2 regions of the Methylibium sp. T29-B genome follow, and region 1 is predicted to be linked to the other one. Evidence: predicted binding sites of a transcription regulator. Region 1 holds the regulator's gene; the other holds the start of a gene.
The links. The regulator sigma-54, encoded in region 1, starts transcription at its own class of promoters, with help from an activator protein. The targets are predictions, from matches to a motif close to TGGCANGNAANCTGCTTT.
Positions count from the first base shown of each region.

Region 2: Y694_RS16270 (nitrate/nitrite transporter) is a predicted target of sigma-54. The motif match lies at 3,094-3,111, and genes of this name have one in related genera.

Region 1 covers NZ_AZSN01000212.1:304-4,851, reverse strand. Annotated here, with positions in the region: partial or broken gene Y694_RS19735 (SPOR domain-containing protein) at 1-314, shown strand, start outside; gene Y694_RS19730 (thiol:disulfide interchange protein DsbA/DsbL) at 374-1,018, shown strand; partial or broken gene lptA (lipopolysaccharide transport periplasmic protein LptA) at 1,111-1,739, shown strand; gene lptB (LPS export ABC transporter ATP-binding protein) at 1,736-2,491, shown strand; gene Y694_RS19715 (RNA polymerase factor sigma-54) at 2,491-4,014, shown strand; partial or broken gene Y694_RS19710 (class I SAM-dependent RNA methyltransferase) at 4,109-4,548, shown strand, end outside.
Region 2 covers NZ_AZSN01000123.1:1,299-11,108, reverse strand. Annotated here, with positions in the region: partial or broken gene Y694_RS16275 (bifunctional protein-serine/threonine kinase/phosphatase) at 1-1,557, shown strand, start outside; gene Y694_RS16270 (nitrate/nitrite transporter) at 1,612-2,868, opposite strand; gene Y694_RS16265 (type IV pili methyl-accepting chemotaxis transducer N-terminal domain-containing protein) at 3,205-4,485, shown strand; gene Y694_RS22710 (sensor domain-containing diguanylate cyclase) at 4,562-5,590, shown strand; partial or broken gene Y694_RS16255 (sulfite exporter TauE/SafE family protein) at 5,560-6,371, opposite strand; gene Y694_RS16250 (EVE domain-containing protein) at 6,371-6,835, opposite strand; RNA gene ssrS (6S RNA) at 6,869-7,050, opposite strand; gene Y694_RS16245 (cell division protein ZapA) at 7,088-7,414, opposite strand; gene Y694_RS16240 (hypothetical protein) at 7,411-7,647, opposite strand; cobalamin riboswitch at 7,696-7,943, shown strand; gene Y694_RS16235 (TonB-dependent receptor) at 8,013-9,810, shown strand, end outside.

The DNA.
Region 1 (4,548 bases):
GCCGTGACCCGGCCGCGATCCTCGGCGGCGGCCCGGCCCGGCCCGGCCCGGACCTGTCCACCACCGGCGCGTCCGAGGCGTTTGTCTATTTCGTGCAGGTCGGCGCCTACGCGCGCACCGAGGAAGCCGAGGCCCAGCGCGCCAAGCTGGCGATCCAGGGCTTCGAGTCCAAGATCACCGAGCGCGAGCAATCGGGCCGGACGATGTACCGTGTGCGCGTCGGCCCGTTCGTGCAGCGCGCCGAGGCCGAGAAGGTGAAGGAAACGCTGGACGGCGCCGGCATGGTGTCGGCGCTGGTGCGGGTGCAGAAATGAACTTCGCGGCGTGGGGATGACTCCACCGCTGCGTCTGTCTGAACGCTGAAAGGATGCTCATGAACCGTCGTGACTTCACGACCCTGTCGCTGGCCACCACCTGCGTCGGACTGCTGCCGGCCTTCGGCCACGCCCAGGGCGGTCCGGTCGAGGGCAAGGACTACGTGAAGCTGTCGCAGCGCCAGCCGACGCAGGACCCGAAGAAGCTCGAGGTCGTGGAGTTCTTCTGGTACGGCTGCCCGCACTGCCACGCCTTCGAGCCGATGCTCGAATCCTGGGTCAAGAAGCTGCCGCCGGACATCACCTTCCGGCGCCTGCCGGTCGCCTTCCGCGAGGTGCCGTTCGTGCTGCACCAGAAGCTGTACTTCGCGATCGAGGCCCTGGGGCTGGTCGACACCCTGCACCGCAAGGTCTTCACCGCGATGCACGTCGAACGCAATCCGCTGAACACGCCCGAGGCGATCGGCGACTTCGTGGCGAAGAATGGCGTCGACAAGGCCAAGTTCCTCGACGTGATGAACTCGTTCTCGGTGCAGACCAAGGCCCGCCAGGCCGCCGCGCTGTCGGCCGGCTACAAGATCGACGGCACGCCGGCGATCGGCATCAACGGGTCCTACTACACCTCGGGTTCGCTGGCCGGCAGCAACGACCGCGCGCTGGCGATCACCGACCACCTGATCGCGCAGATCCGCAAGGGCGGCTGACCCTCGTTTGGCGTCGACGCGACAGCGGCCGTCGGAGCGGCGGCCGGCCGTGGCAAGCGATCGAACTCACCCTAGAATCGGCAGCAAGATTCATGCCGATTCCCTCCATGTCCGCTCCGACCCCCTATCCTGCATCGCGGTGCACCTTGCTGGCGCAGCCTGTTTGCCGGGCCGTCCTGGCGGTGCTGGGGCTGGCCCTGCTGCCGGCCTTCGCCGCCGAAAAGGCTGACCGCAGCCAGCCGCTGGCCTTCACTGCCGACTCGGCCCGGGTCGACGAGGTCAAGCAATTGAACATCCTGTCGGGCAACGTCGAGATCACCAAGGGCAGCATCGTCATCCGCGCCGACCGCGTGGAGGTGCGCCAGAGTCCCGAGGCTACCAGTCCGCGGTGGCGACCGGCTGGCCGAACAAGCGTGCCTACTTCCGCCAGAAGCGCGGCAGCAACGACGAGTACATCGAGGGCGAGGCCGAGCGCCTCGAGTACGACGGCCGCGGCGACACCGTGCGGCTCGTGAACCAGGCCGTGCTGCGGCGCTTCCGCGGCAGCACGCTGGCCGACGAGGTGGCCGGCAACACCATCTCCTACGACAACGTGACCGAGGTCTTCCAGGTGCTCGGCGGCCCGGCCTCCGCGGCCGCGCCAGGCCGGGTGCGCGGCGTGCTGACGCCGCGCGAGAACCCGGCTTCGGCGCCAAACTCCGGGGCGGGGACGCGGCCATGAACACGGCGATGGCGAGCCGCCTGGAGGCTCGCGGACTGCAGAAGAGCTACGGCGCCCGCAAGGTCGTCAAGGACGTGCACCTGGCCGTTGCGGCCGGCGAGGTGGTGGGCCTGCTGGGCCCGAACGGCGCCGGCAAGACCACCAGCTTCTACATGATCGTGGGCCTGGTGCGCGCCGACGCCGGCGAGATCCGCATCGACGGCGCGCCGATCGAGCGCCTGCCGATCCACCAGCGCTCGCGCCTCGGGCTGTCCTACCTGCCGCAGGAGGCCTCGATCTTCCGCAAGCTCACCGTCGAGGAGAACATCCGCGCGGTGCTGGAGCTCCAGTTCGACGAACGCGGCAAGGCCTACACCAAGGCACGCATCGACGAGCTGCTCGACGGCCTGCTGCACGACCTGTCGATCGACAAGCTGCGCGACAGCCCGGCACCGGCACTGTCGGGCGGCGAACGGCGGCGCGTCGAGATCGCCCGCGCGCTGGCCACGCAGCCGCGCTTCATCCTGCTCGACGAGCCGTTCGCCGGCGTCGATCCGATCGCGGTGATCGAGATCCAGCGAATCATCGGCTTCCTCAAGAGCCGCGGGATCGGCGTGCTGATCACCGACCACAACGTGCGCGAGACCCTGGGCATCTGCCACCGCGCCTACATCATCAGCGAAGGACGCGTGCTGGCCGAAGGCACCCCCGAGCAGATCGTCGAGAACGCCGACGTCCGCAAGGTCTACCTCGGCGAGCACTTCAGGATGTGATGAAGCCTTCCCTGCAGGTCCGTTTTTCGCAGCATCTGGCGCTCACGCCGCAGCTTCAGCAGTCGATCCGGCTGCTGCAGCTTTCCACGCTCGAGCTTCACCAGGAAGTCGAGCAGATGCTGGAGCAGAACCCCTTCCTCGAAGTGGAGGAAGATGCGCCGACCCCGTTCGACGCGCCGGTGGAGCGCGCCACGGCCACGGAGCGCCAGGCCGATGACGCCTGGGAGGGCTCGGGGTCCGAGGTGGCCGCCGACCCCGAGCCGGTCGCGGTGGATGCGGCCGAGTTCGGCACCACCGAGCGCGAGGACTGGGAGAACGGCACCGAGCGCGAGGACTTCGACGGCATCCGCGAGACGCCCGGCAAGGCCGGCAACAACGACAGCGACGAGTTCGACCCCATGGAGCGCAGCAGCGCCGGGGTGAGCCTGCAGGACCACCTGCGCGACCAGTTGCGCGGCATGCGCCTGAGCGACGAGGACCGCGGCGCGGTGATGGTGCTGATCGAATCGCTCGACGAGGACGGCTACCTGGCCGACCCCCTGGAAGAGATCGCCCAGCGCCTGGCCGGCGACGAGGACGACATCGCGGTCGAGGAGCTGCTCGACCGCCTGCGCTGCGCGCTGAAGTGGCTGCACAACCTGGAGCCGCTGGGCGTCGGTGCGCGCGACCTGTCAGAGTGCCTGACGCTGCAGCTGCGGGCCGGACCGCGCTGTGAGGCGCAGATGATCGCGATCCTGATCTGCAAGTACCACCTCGAGTTGCTGGCGCGGCGCGACGGCAAGAAGCTGATGGCCGCCACCGGCGCCGACGAGGAGCTGCTGAAGGCCGCGCAGGCGCTGATCGTGCGCTGCGAGCCCAAGCCCGGCCGGCCCTTCACCAAGGCCGAGGCCAACATCATCGTGCCCGATGTCATCGTGCAGAAGGCCGGCCGCGGCTGGCGCGTGGTGCTCAACCCCGACGTGATGCCCAAGCTGCGCATCAACGACCTCTACGCCCAGGCCATCAAGCAGCAGCGGGGCGCGCGCACCGAATCGGGCGCGGGCCTGAGCTCGCGGCTGCAGGAGGCGCGCTGGTTCATGAAGAACATCCTGCAGCGCTTCGACACCATCCAGCGCGTGTCGCAGGCCATCGTCGAGCGCCAGAAGGCCTTCTTCAGCCATGGCGCGATCGCGATGAAGCCGCTGGTGCTGCGCGAGATCGCCGACGAGCTGGGTCTGCACGAGTCGACCATCTCGCGCGTGACCACCGCCAAGTACATGTCCACGCCCTACGGCACCTTCGAGCTGAAGTACTTCTTCGGCTCCTCGCTCAACACCGAGGCCGGTGGCAATGCGTCGAGCACCGCGGTGCGTGCGCTGATCAAGCAGCTGGTCAGTGCCGAGGACGCCAAGAAGCCGCTGTCGGACAGCCAGCTCAGCAGCATGCTGGAAGAGCAGGGCATCCAGGTGGCACGCCGCACGGTGGCGAAGTACCGCGAGGCGCTGAAGATCGCGCCGGCCAACCTGCGGCGCACGATGATGTGACGACGAGGTCTCGGGCCCGAACCGGCAACAAGACCCAGCGCCCCGCCCGGTGTCGACCGAGGCGCGAGCGCAACCCTCGAACCCCTCTGCACGCATGAACGTCGCCCTTCCGCCCGACGCCCCGCCGTCCTCCTTGTTCCTCCCCTGCGCGGCCGGCGTCGAGGCGCTGCTCGCCGACGAGGTTGCCCGGTTGCTGCCGGGCGCGGCGGCGCAGACGCAGCGCGGCGGCGTGATGGTGCGCGGCGGCCCGCGCGAGGCGATGGCACTCAACCTCGGCAGCCGGCTCGCCCAGCGCGTGCTGTGGCAGGTGGCCGATGCGCCCTACCGCAGCGAGGACGACCTGTACGCGTTGGCCCGCAGCCCGCGCTGGCCCGACTGGATCACGCCGACGCAGACCCTGAAGGTGGACGTGACCGCGCAGCGCGCGCCGCTCAAGAGCCTGAACTTCGCCGCGCTGCGCATCAAGGACGGTGTCTGCGACGCGATGCGCGACGCGCTCGGCGCGCGCCCGAGCGTCGACACCCGCCGCCCCGA
Region 2 (9,810 bases), on a different contig from region 1:
CTGGTGGCGGCGCAGACCGCGGTGATCTCGCTCGTCAACGATTTCCACGCCGTGCCCGCGACCTGGGAGACCACCGTCGCGCTCGACCGCCTGCTGGGGGCTCACAACGCCTGGCTGGTCGACCACAACCGGCGCCGCAGCGGCGATGCGTCGGGCCTGACCACGCTGACCGCGGTGGTGCTGCGCGGGCACACCTGGACCGTGGCCCACGTCGGTGACACGCGGGCCTGGCTGCTGCGCGGCGGCGAATGCACGCAACTCACCCACGACCACGCCTTCGACCACCCGGACCTGCGCAGCCAGCTCACGCGTGCGATCGGACTCGACGACAGCCTGCGCATCGACTTCCACCAGGGCGAGCTGCAGATCGGCGACACGCTGCTGCTCAGCAGCGACGGTGTGCACCAGGTGCTCAAGCACGCCGCGATGCGCGAGCTGCTCGGCGCCGCCGAGACCGCGCAGCAGGCGAGCGAGCGACTGGTCGAGGCGGCGCTCGCGGCGGGGGGCCGAGACAACGCCACGGCGCTGGTCGTCCGCGTGCGCGGGCTCGATGCCGGCAGCCTGGACGACGCCCTGCTGCTGGGACGCCAGTTGCCGATACCGCCGCGCCTCAAGGTGGGCGACACGCTCGACGGCTATGTGATCACCGCGCTGGTGGCCAACACCGGCGTGCACCGGCTGGTGCAGGCGCGCGATGCGGCGACGCGCGAGCTGGTGGCGATCAAGACGCTGCACGAGTCGCGTGCCGGCGATCCCGAGGAGCGCGCGATGCTGGCCCATGAGGCCTGGCTGGGCCGCACCGTCACCGAGCGCGACGGGCAGGGTTTCGTGCGGGTGCGCGAGCCGCGCGACCCGAGCGCCTTCTATGCGGTGTTCGACTGGCATGGCGGCCGCACGCTCGAGCAGCTGCTGGAGGCCGGTCAGGCCTTCAGCGTGGAGGAGATCGTGCAGGGCACGCTGGCCGCGGCGCGCGCGCTGGGCCGGCTGCACCGTCAGCGCGTGGTGCATCGCGACGTCAAGCCGGCCAACCTGCACCTGGGCGACGACGGCCAGTGGCGCCTGCTCGACCTGGGCGTGGCAATCTCCGGTCGCGAGCCGCCAGCGGTGCGCAGCCTGCATGCTGGTACGCCCAGCTACATGAATCCCGAGCAGTGGGAAGCAGGGCATGCCGGCGCCGACGCGGCGAGCGACCTCTACGCGCTGGGCGTCACGCTCTACCGCTGGCTGAGCGGCCGGCTGCCGTACGGCGAGATCGAGCCGTTCCAGATCGCGCGCTACCGGCGCGACCCGATCGCGCCCTCGCGGCTGCGGCCCGAGCTGCCGATCTGGCTGGACCACGTGGTGCTGAAGGCCGTGGCGCGCGAGCGCCAGCAGCGCTTCGAGACGGCCGAGGAGTTCGTGCTGGCGCTGGAGCGCGGCGCGTCGCGCCCGCTCGCCGCACCGCCGGCGACGCCGCTCGTCGCCCGCGACCCGAACGCGCTGTGGAAGATCGCCTTCGCGATCTCGCTGCTGTTCAACGTGCTGCTCGTGGTGTGGCTGTTGTTCCTGCCGCGCTGAAGCGGGGCAGGCGGCGGCACCGGGCTGGAGGCGAATCATGCGGCTGCCCCGGGACTAGCGCTGAGCGGTCCGGCTGGCGGCACCGTAGTCGGTCGGCGCGGTCATCGGGCGGGCGCGCCCGCCTTTCTCGGCCCAGGTGCGGGTCCAGCGGATCTGCACGCGCCGCAGCATCACCAGCATCACGAGCGCCAGCACCGCGAAGGCGACGAAGCCCCACAGGTAGGTGCCCGCCAGTTGCTTGGACTGCCCCATCGCATTGGGCAGGAAGCCGCCGCCGAGCGCGCCGACCTCGCCGATCATCGAGCCAGCCACCGCGGTGGTCAGCGGCCAGCGCAGCGGCACCAGCTGGAACAGCGCGCCGTTGCCGGCGCCGAGCGCCGCGAAGCACAGCATGAAGAGCAGCGTGGTGACCGCGACCGAGCCGCCCGCGAAGCCGCACATTACCAGCGTCACGATCACGATCATCAGCACGCCGCTGAGCGTGTTGATGCCGCCGATGCGGTCGGAGATGTAGCCACCCAGCACGCGCACCGCCGAGCCCATCAGCGTGGCCAGCATCGTCAACTGGCCGGCCTCGATCTTGGTGACGTGGAACTGGTCGTAGAAGTAGGTCGGCAGGAAGCTCGCCAGGCCGATGAAGCCGCCGAAGGTGATGATGTAGATCAGGCTGAAGGCCCAGCCGTCCTTCTCGAACAGACAGGCGACGTGTTCGCGCAGGGTCTGGTGCTCGCGGTCCGGTGGCTCCTTGGCGGCGAACCACATCACCAGCATCGGCAGCAGCATGGTGCAGGCCGCCAGACCGTAGACGGTGGACCAGCCGAACTTGGCCGCCAGCGGCGGCGCGAACAGCACGGCGAGCACCGTGCCCGAGTTGCCGGCGCCGGCGATGCCCATCGCCAGCCCCTTGTGCTGCGGCGGGAACCAGCCCGAGCCCAGCGACAGCGCAACGCCGAAGCTCGCGCCGGCGATGCCGAGCAGCACCCCCATCGCGAGCACGCCGTCGTAGCTGTCGACGTAGCCGTAGCCGTAGCCCAGTGCGGCGACGATCAGGCCCATCTCGACCATCGCCGCGTTCTTGCGGCCGATGTACTGTGACAGCACGCCCAGCGGGAAGCGCATCAGCGCGCCGGCCAGGATCGGCACCGACACCATGAAGCCCTTCTGCGCGGCGGTGAGCTGGAAGCTTTCGCTGATGAAGGGCGCCATCGCGCCGTTCAGTACCCAGATCGCGAAGCAGAAGTCGAAGTAAAGGAAGGACGCGAGCAGCGTGGGCCAGTGGCCCGAGCGCACGAAGGTCTTGAAATCAGCCATTGCGTGACGTGCCTGCGCTCACGCGCGGCAGCGATGCGAGAAGGGGAGGTGGGGCGCCGCGATGATGGCGGCCGACGACGGCGAGCTCATGGTGCTTCTCCAGGGAGAACAGTCGCTCGGCCCCCGGGGGGCGAGTGACGAAGGCACGAAGCTGGGCACGTCGGTGTGCACAGGACCGGGCGTGCGGAGCGCCGATCCGGGCGCGTCGCTGCGCCCGCGTTGTGCGGAGCAGCATCCGTGCCAGGGGGAGCGGCCGGCGCCACGCCGGCTGCTCCATACTGGCGCCCCCCGCAGGTCGCGCCCTGCGTCCGCTCCTCTGAAAAGGCCCGTCGTCGCGTGACTTCCGTTCTCCTTGTGCTCGACCCCGATCACGGTGCGCCGCCGCTGGCAGCCGATCTGCGCGCGGCCGGCATTCACGTGCTTGGTGCCTGTCCATGCGACAAGCTGGTGCAGGAGGCACTGCGGCAGGGACCCGACGTGCTGGTGGGCTGGTCTTCGCACCCGGGTGAGCCGCTGTTCCGTGCGCTGGACATCCTGCGCTCGACCCAGGCCCTGCCGGTGCTCGTGTTCAGCGGCGACGCCGGCGTCGAGGCCATGGAGCGGGCCCTGCAGTGCGGCGTGCAGGGCTGGGTGGCGCAGGGCTACGCCGCAGCGCGGCTGCGGCCGTTGCTGCAGCTCGTGCAGGCGCGCTTCCGGCACGAGCGCGGGCTGCGCGATGCGCTCGCGGACCTGGGGAACCGCTACGAAGAACGCAAGCTGGTCGACCGAGCCAAGGGCATCCTGATGCTGGCGCGCCAGGTCCCGGAAGACGAGGCGTTCAGGCTGCTGCGCCAGAGCGCGATGCAGCAGCAACTGCGCGTCGGTCAGGCGGCCCAGCTGCTCATCGATGCCGCGCAGGACGCGGCCGGGGTCAACCGCTCCGGCCAGCTGCGCATGCTGTCGCAGCGGCTGGTCAAGCTCTATGCGCTGCAGGTCGCTGGCGGTGAGGCGGAGGCCGGCGCGGCGCGGGTTCTGCAGTCGCAGGCGGTCGAGCGCCTGGAGGCCAACCTGGCCCAACTGGGGCGCCTGCTGTCCAAACCCACCTTCGGCGACCTGCTGGACGGCGTGCTGAGCGCCTGGAAGCCGCTGGACGCGACGCTCCGCGAAGCACCGCAGGCTGCGCGCCTGCTCAAGCTCGATGCGCTGGCCGAGGCGCTGCTGCAGGCCGCCGAGACACTGACCGCCGCCCTGGAGCAGGCCAGCGGCATGCCGCGTCTGCACGTGATCAACCTCGCGGGCCGGCAGCGCATGCTGAGCCAGCGGCTGGCCAAGGAGGTGCTGCTGGCCACGCTGCTGCCGGGTCCGATGGCCGCGCTGGCGCGCGAGGCGGCCCAGCGAACAGCGCTCGAGGCCGAGCAGGCGCTGGCCGCGTTGCAGGCCGCGCCGCTGTCGACCCCCGAGATCCGCGCGACGCTGACCGCCGCGGCGCAAGCCTGGCCGCAGATGCGTGCCGGCATCGACGCCGCCGGCACGCCGGCTGGCCGGCAGCAGCTGGCCGACGCGAGCGACACGCTGCTCGAGCGCTTCGAGCAGCTCACCGGGCAGATCGAGCACAGCATGCAGACGCTGATCGGCTGATGCAGCGCTAGGGGGTTCGACACCCTCAAGCTGGGGGGGCGCGCCTGCGGTGCAGGGCTATCATGGTTCGAGCACCATGAGCGTTTCCTACGAGTCCTCCGCCACCGCGTCGGCCCTTGCCGAGGCGCTCGAAAAGCTCGGTCTGCCCGTCTACACGAAGGACGCCGCGGGTCGCTACACACACCTCAACGCGGCGGCGGTCGCAGCGCTCGGCGTGCCCACCGAGGCCTGCGGCCGGACCGATGCCGAACTGCTCACCGCGCCGACCGCCGGCGCGCTGCGCGCCGCCGATCAGGCCGCGCTGGCCCGGCCCGGCGCCAGCGTCAGTGAACACAGCCTCGAGTTCGGCGGCGAGCGGCGCGAGTTCCTCGGTGCGCGCGTGCCGCTCGATGGTGGAGCCCTGCTGGGCGTGTGGGTCGAGCGCAGCGAGCGCACCCGCCTGTCCGGCCAGCTGCAGCAGGCGCTGCACCAGCTCGAGGAGCAGCAGCGTGCCAACGAGGCGCTGCGCAGCGATGCGGAGAACCGCAACGCGTCGGGCGAGCCGGTGCGCAGCATCGGCCGTCGCGAGCAGTTCGACGACCAGTTGCGCCGTGAGATCGACCTGTCGCTGCGCGAGCACCGTGAGTTCGCCGTGGTCTACATCCACGTCGATGCGCCACCCGCCGGCAGCCCGCCCCATGACGACGCCGGTCGCGAGCGCGTCTTCGAGGCGATGGCCCGGCTGCTGCGCAGCAATACGCGTGCGATGGATGCCCCGTGCCGTCTCGAGGGCGAGCGCTTCGCGCTGCTGCTGTCCGGCATGGGCCTGGCGACGGCCCATGCCCGCATGGAGGGAATGCGCCGCCAGTGCGCAACGCAGCTCGTGCCCAAGGGCGGCGCGGCGCTGCGGTTCACGGTGTCGATGGGGCTCGCGAGCTTCCCGCACACCGCGCAGACGCAGGCCGGTCTGCTGCACGCCGCCGAGACTGCGCTGGCGCAGGCCGTGCAGCGTGGCGGCAACCACGTGGCGCTGGCCAGCATCGCCTTCGGCGGGCCACGGTCGGCTGACCGCAGGGCGCGCGCCGGAACGCGGGCTCAGCCCTGCAGGGCGCGCCAGAACATGTAGCCGGAGATGGCGTAGAGCAGCAGCGCGAACACGCGACGCAACTGCTGCACGTCGAGCGCATGTGCGGTGCGCGCGCCGAGCGGTGCCGTCATCACGCTGGCGGTCGACACCACCAGCAGTGCCGGCAGGTAGAGGAAGCCGAGCGTGCCGGGCGGCAGCCCATGGAGGTTCCAGCCAGCGGCGATGTAGCCGGCGGTGCCGGCCAGCGCGATCGGCACGCCCAGTGCGGCCGAGGTCGCCACGGCGTTGTGGATCGGCACGTTGCACCAGGTCATGAACGGCACCGACATGAAGGCGCCACCGGCACCGACCAGCGCCGACACGGCGCCGATCACGCCGCCGACGCCGAACAGTCCGGGCGCGGGTGGCAACTGCCGGGCCGGCGTGGGCTTGCCGCCGCGCAGCATCTGCGTCGCCGAGAAGCCGACGAACAGCGCAAACAGCCCGGCCAGCAGCGCCGAGGGCAGCGCCTTCGCGACCTGCGCCCCCAGCAGCGAGCCCAGCACGATCCCCGGTGCGAGGCGGCGCACGATGTCCCAGCGCACGGCGCCGCGCGCATGATGGGCTCGCACCGAAGACAGCGAGGTGAAGCAGATCGTCGCGAGCGAGGTCGCGATCGCGACCTTCACGATCAGGTCGGACGGAAAGCCTTCAGCGTCAGCAGCAGCGTGATGAAGGGCACCAGCACCATGCCGCCGCCGACGCCCAGCAGGCCGGCCAGGAAGCCGGCGCCCGCGCCCAGCAGCAGCAGCTCGACGACCAGCGGCCAGGCGAGCAGCATCAGGCCGGCGGCAGCAGCGCGAGCACCGCGCGCCACTCGGCCGTCGTGACGGGCGTGATGGACAGGCGGTTGCCCCGCTGCAGCACGCGCATCGTCGCGAGCGAGGGTGCCGCGCGCATCGCGGCCAGCGACAGCAGCGGCGTCTTGCGCACCAGCTTCACGTCCACGCCGAACCAGCGCGGTGCCTCGGGCTTCGAGGCGGGGTCGTGGTAGGGGCTCGCCGGGTCGAACTGGGTCGCGTCGGTGTGCGCGACGGAAGCCACCTCGGCCAGCCCGGCGATGCCCGGCTGCGGGCACGACGAGTGATAGAACAGCACGCCGTCGCCAGGCCGGAAATCGTCGCGCATGAAGTTGCGCGCCTGGTAGTTGCGCACGCCGGTCCACGGCAGCTTGCGGCCCGGCGCGCGCGCCAGGTCGTCGATCGAGCACTCGTCGGGCTCGGACTTCATCAGCCAGTACGCCATGGCGGCAGCAGGTCGGGAAGGGCAACGGGGAAAGGTGTCCGCCGCGAACCGGGAGTCGCATTCCTGAACCCAGGGGAGTTCAGGTGGGCGAGGTCAACGAAGCTTCGGGTTCATCTGACGCGAGACGATCACGCCCGCTTCGCAATGTTCCAAGCCCGGGCTCATATGAGCATCGGTTCAAGGAAATATAAAACTCCCGCGAACGCGACGGACGAGATCAGTGTACGCCGCCAGCGCTGACGAACCGGCGTTTCAGAGCAATTGACCGTCGCGCCCGAGGGTCTCGTCGATGCGCCCAATCAGGGCCTCGATGTCGATGCCGTGTGCAGGGTCCGGCGCGGCCTGCCCGGCGCTGCGCGCCGGAGTCGCCGCCGCCAGCGGCCGCTCGGCCAGCTGGTAGGCGAGGTTGAGCGCGGCGAGCACCGCGATACGCTCGCGGGCGCGCACCTTGCCGGCGTCGCGGATCGCGCACATCTCCTGGTCCACGTTGCCCACGGCCTCGAGCAGGGCCCGTTCGCCGCCGTCGGGGCAGCCGAGGATGTAGCTCTGGCCCATGATGGTGACTTCGAGCTGCTTCATTCGGCGGTCTTTCCGGTCTCCGGGCCGGCCTCGGCGACCGGTTCGCTGGCCGGCAGGCGATCCAGCAGGGCCTCGACGCGCTGGCGGGCGGCGGCGAGGCGGGAGCGCAGCGAGTCGCGTTCGGCATTGACGCCGGCCAGCTGCTCCAGGGTCAGCGCGTGCGTGCGCTGGAGTTCCTGGTGCCGCAGCAGCAACCGCTCCACGCGTTCGGCCAGTTCTTCGATCGTCGCCATGCCTCTCCTCACTGCACGCGTCGATTGTAGGGGGCGGCCCGGGCCGCGCTTACACTGCAGGCTGTTGGTGCTCATGCCGGCGTTCACGCCGGCGCAGTTAAACGGGAAGCAGAGGAGGGGGACCCACCGGGTGCTCCTTCAGCCTGCGCTGCCCCCGCAACGGTCAGCGGACGAAGCCAGAACGCCTGCGTTCACGTTTCCGCTCTCGCGCACATGCCACTGGAGTCTCCGGCTCTGGGAAGGTCGCGAGGGTCGTTCCGCCAGCCCGGATACCGGCCAACGGGAGGCGTGCTGCGCAAGCGGCGCGTCATGAGGTGGGCGCCCGCGGGGAAGCTGGCGCGCACGATTTCATCGTTGGTCATTCCATGATTGCCACTCCCTTCGAGGCCACCGCGCCTCGCATTCCTGTTCGCCTCGGGGCGCTGCCGCATGCGCCGTTGTTGATGCTGTCGCTGCTGGGCTTCGCCAGCGGCATCGCGAGCGCGCAATCCGCGCCCGTCACCGAGGCGGGCAAGCTGCCGCCGGTGCTGGTCACGGCCAGCCGCTTCGTCGAGGACTCGGCGACGCTGCCGTACGGTGTCAGCGTGCTGACCGCCCAGGACATCGCCGACTCGGGCGTGTCCACGGTGAACGAGGCCGTGATGAAGCTGCTCGGCGTGCCCGGTCGGCTCGACCTCTACGGCGGTGGCGACTACGCCCTCGACCTGCGCGGCTTCGGCACCACGTCCGACAACAACCAGGTCGTGATCCTCGACGGCATCCGCATCAACGAGGGCGACCTCGGCGGCACGCGGCTGGCCGGCATCCCGATCAATTCGGTCGAGCGCATCGAGGTGCTGCGCGGCAGCGGCACCGTGCTGTACGGTGAGGGCGCCACGGGCGGCGTGATCATCGTCACCACCAAGGCGGGTCACGGAACAGCTCGCCGCAACCGGGCCAGCGTGTACGCCGCCGCCGGCAGCGATCGCCTGCGCGACCTGCGCGCCGACGCCACGCTCGAGGCCGGTGGCTTCTCGCTGGATGCGGCCGCCAACCGCCGCACGACCGACAACCATCGCGACAACTTCCGTTCGGAGACGGAGGGCGCATCGCTCACCGGCCAGTGGCGCAACGACTGGCTGCGCGTCGGCCTGCGGCATGCCTACGACGACCTCGACACCGGGCTGCCCGGCGCGCTGACTGCGGCGCAGTATGCCGCCGACCCGAGCCAGACCACCGCACCGAACGACCACGCCGATATCCGCAACACGCGCAGTGGCGTGTTCGCCGAGGCCGATCTCGGCGGCGACTGGCAACTCGGCCTTGACGCCGGCTGGCGTGACAAGGAGCTGCGCAGCCGCAACGGGGCCTTCGCCTACGACTACGACGTCGACGCGAAGAACTACTCGCTGCGGGTGCGCAACCGCACGCAGTTCGCGTCGGTCGTCAACGCGGTGGTGTTCGGCGTGGATCGCAACGAATGGGAACGCACGGTGCTGGGCGCCTTCGGCTCGGTGGGCGAGCAGTCCTCGACCGGCTACTACCTGAAGGACGACCTCACGCTGAGCGGCGGCACCCGCCTGAGCGCCGGCGTGCGCACCGAGCGCATCGAGAAGGCGGTCAGCAGCACGGTCGACCGCATCGACGACCGCCAGCGCGCCTGGGAACTGGGCGTGCTGCAGCCGCTGTCCGAGAACAGCGCGGTCTACGGCCGGGTCGGCCGCAGCTTCCGCCTCGCCAACGTCGACGAGTTCAGCTTCACCAATCCGGCCGTGCCGCTGCGGCCGCAGACTTCACGCGACACCGAACTGGGCGTGCGCTGGCGTGCTGCCGGCCGCAGCGCCGAGCTGCGCGTCTACCGCAGCTCGCTGAAGAACGAGATCGGCTTCGATCCCAACGGCGTCGGACCGTTCGGGCCGTTCGGCGCCAACGTCAACTTCGACCCGACGCGCCGGCAGGGTGTCGAGCTCGAACTGGCGCAGGCGCTGACCGAGGCGCTGAACCTGCGCGTCAACGGCGCGCTGCGGCGGGCCCGTTTCACCGAGGGCGCCTACGACGGCCAGGATGTGCCGCTGACACCCGAGCGCACGCTGTCCCTTCGGGCCGACTGGACGCCCGCGCCGGCGCACAAGCTCGATGCGATCGTGAACTACGTGTCCTCGCAGAGCCCGGACTTCGCCAACG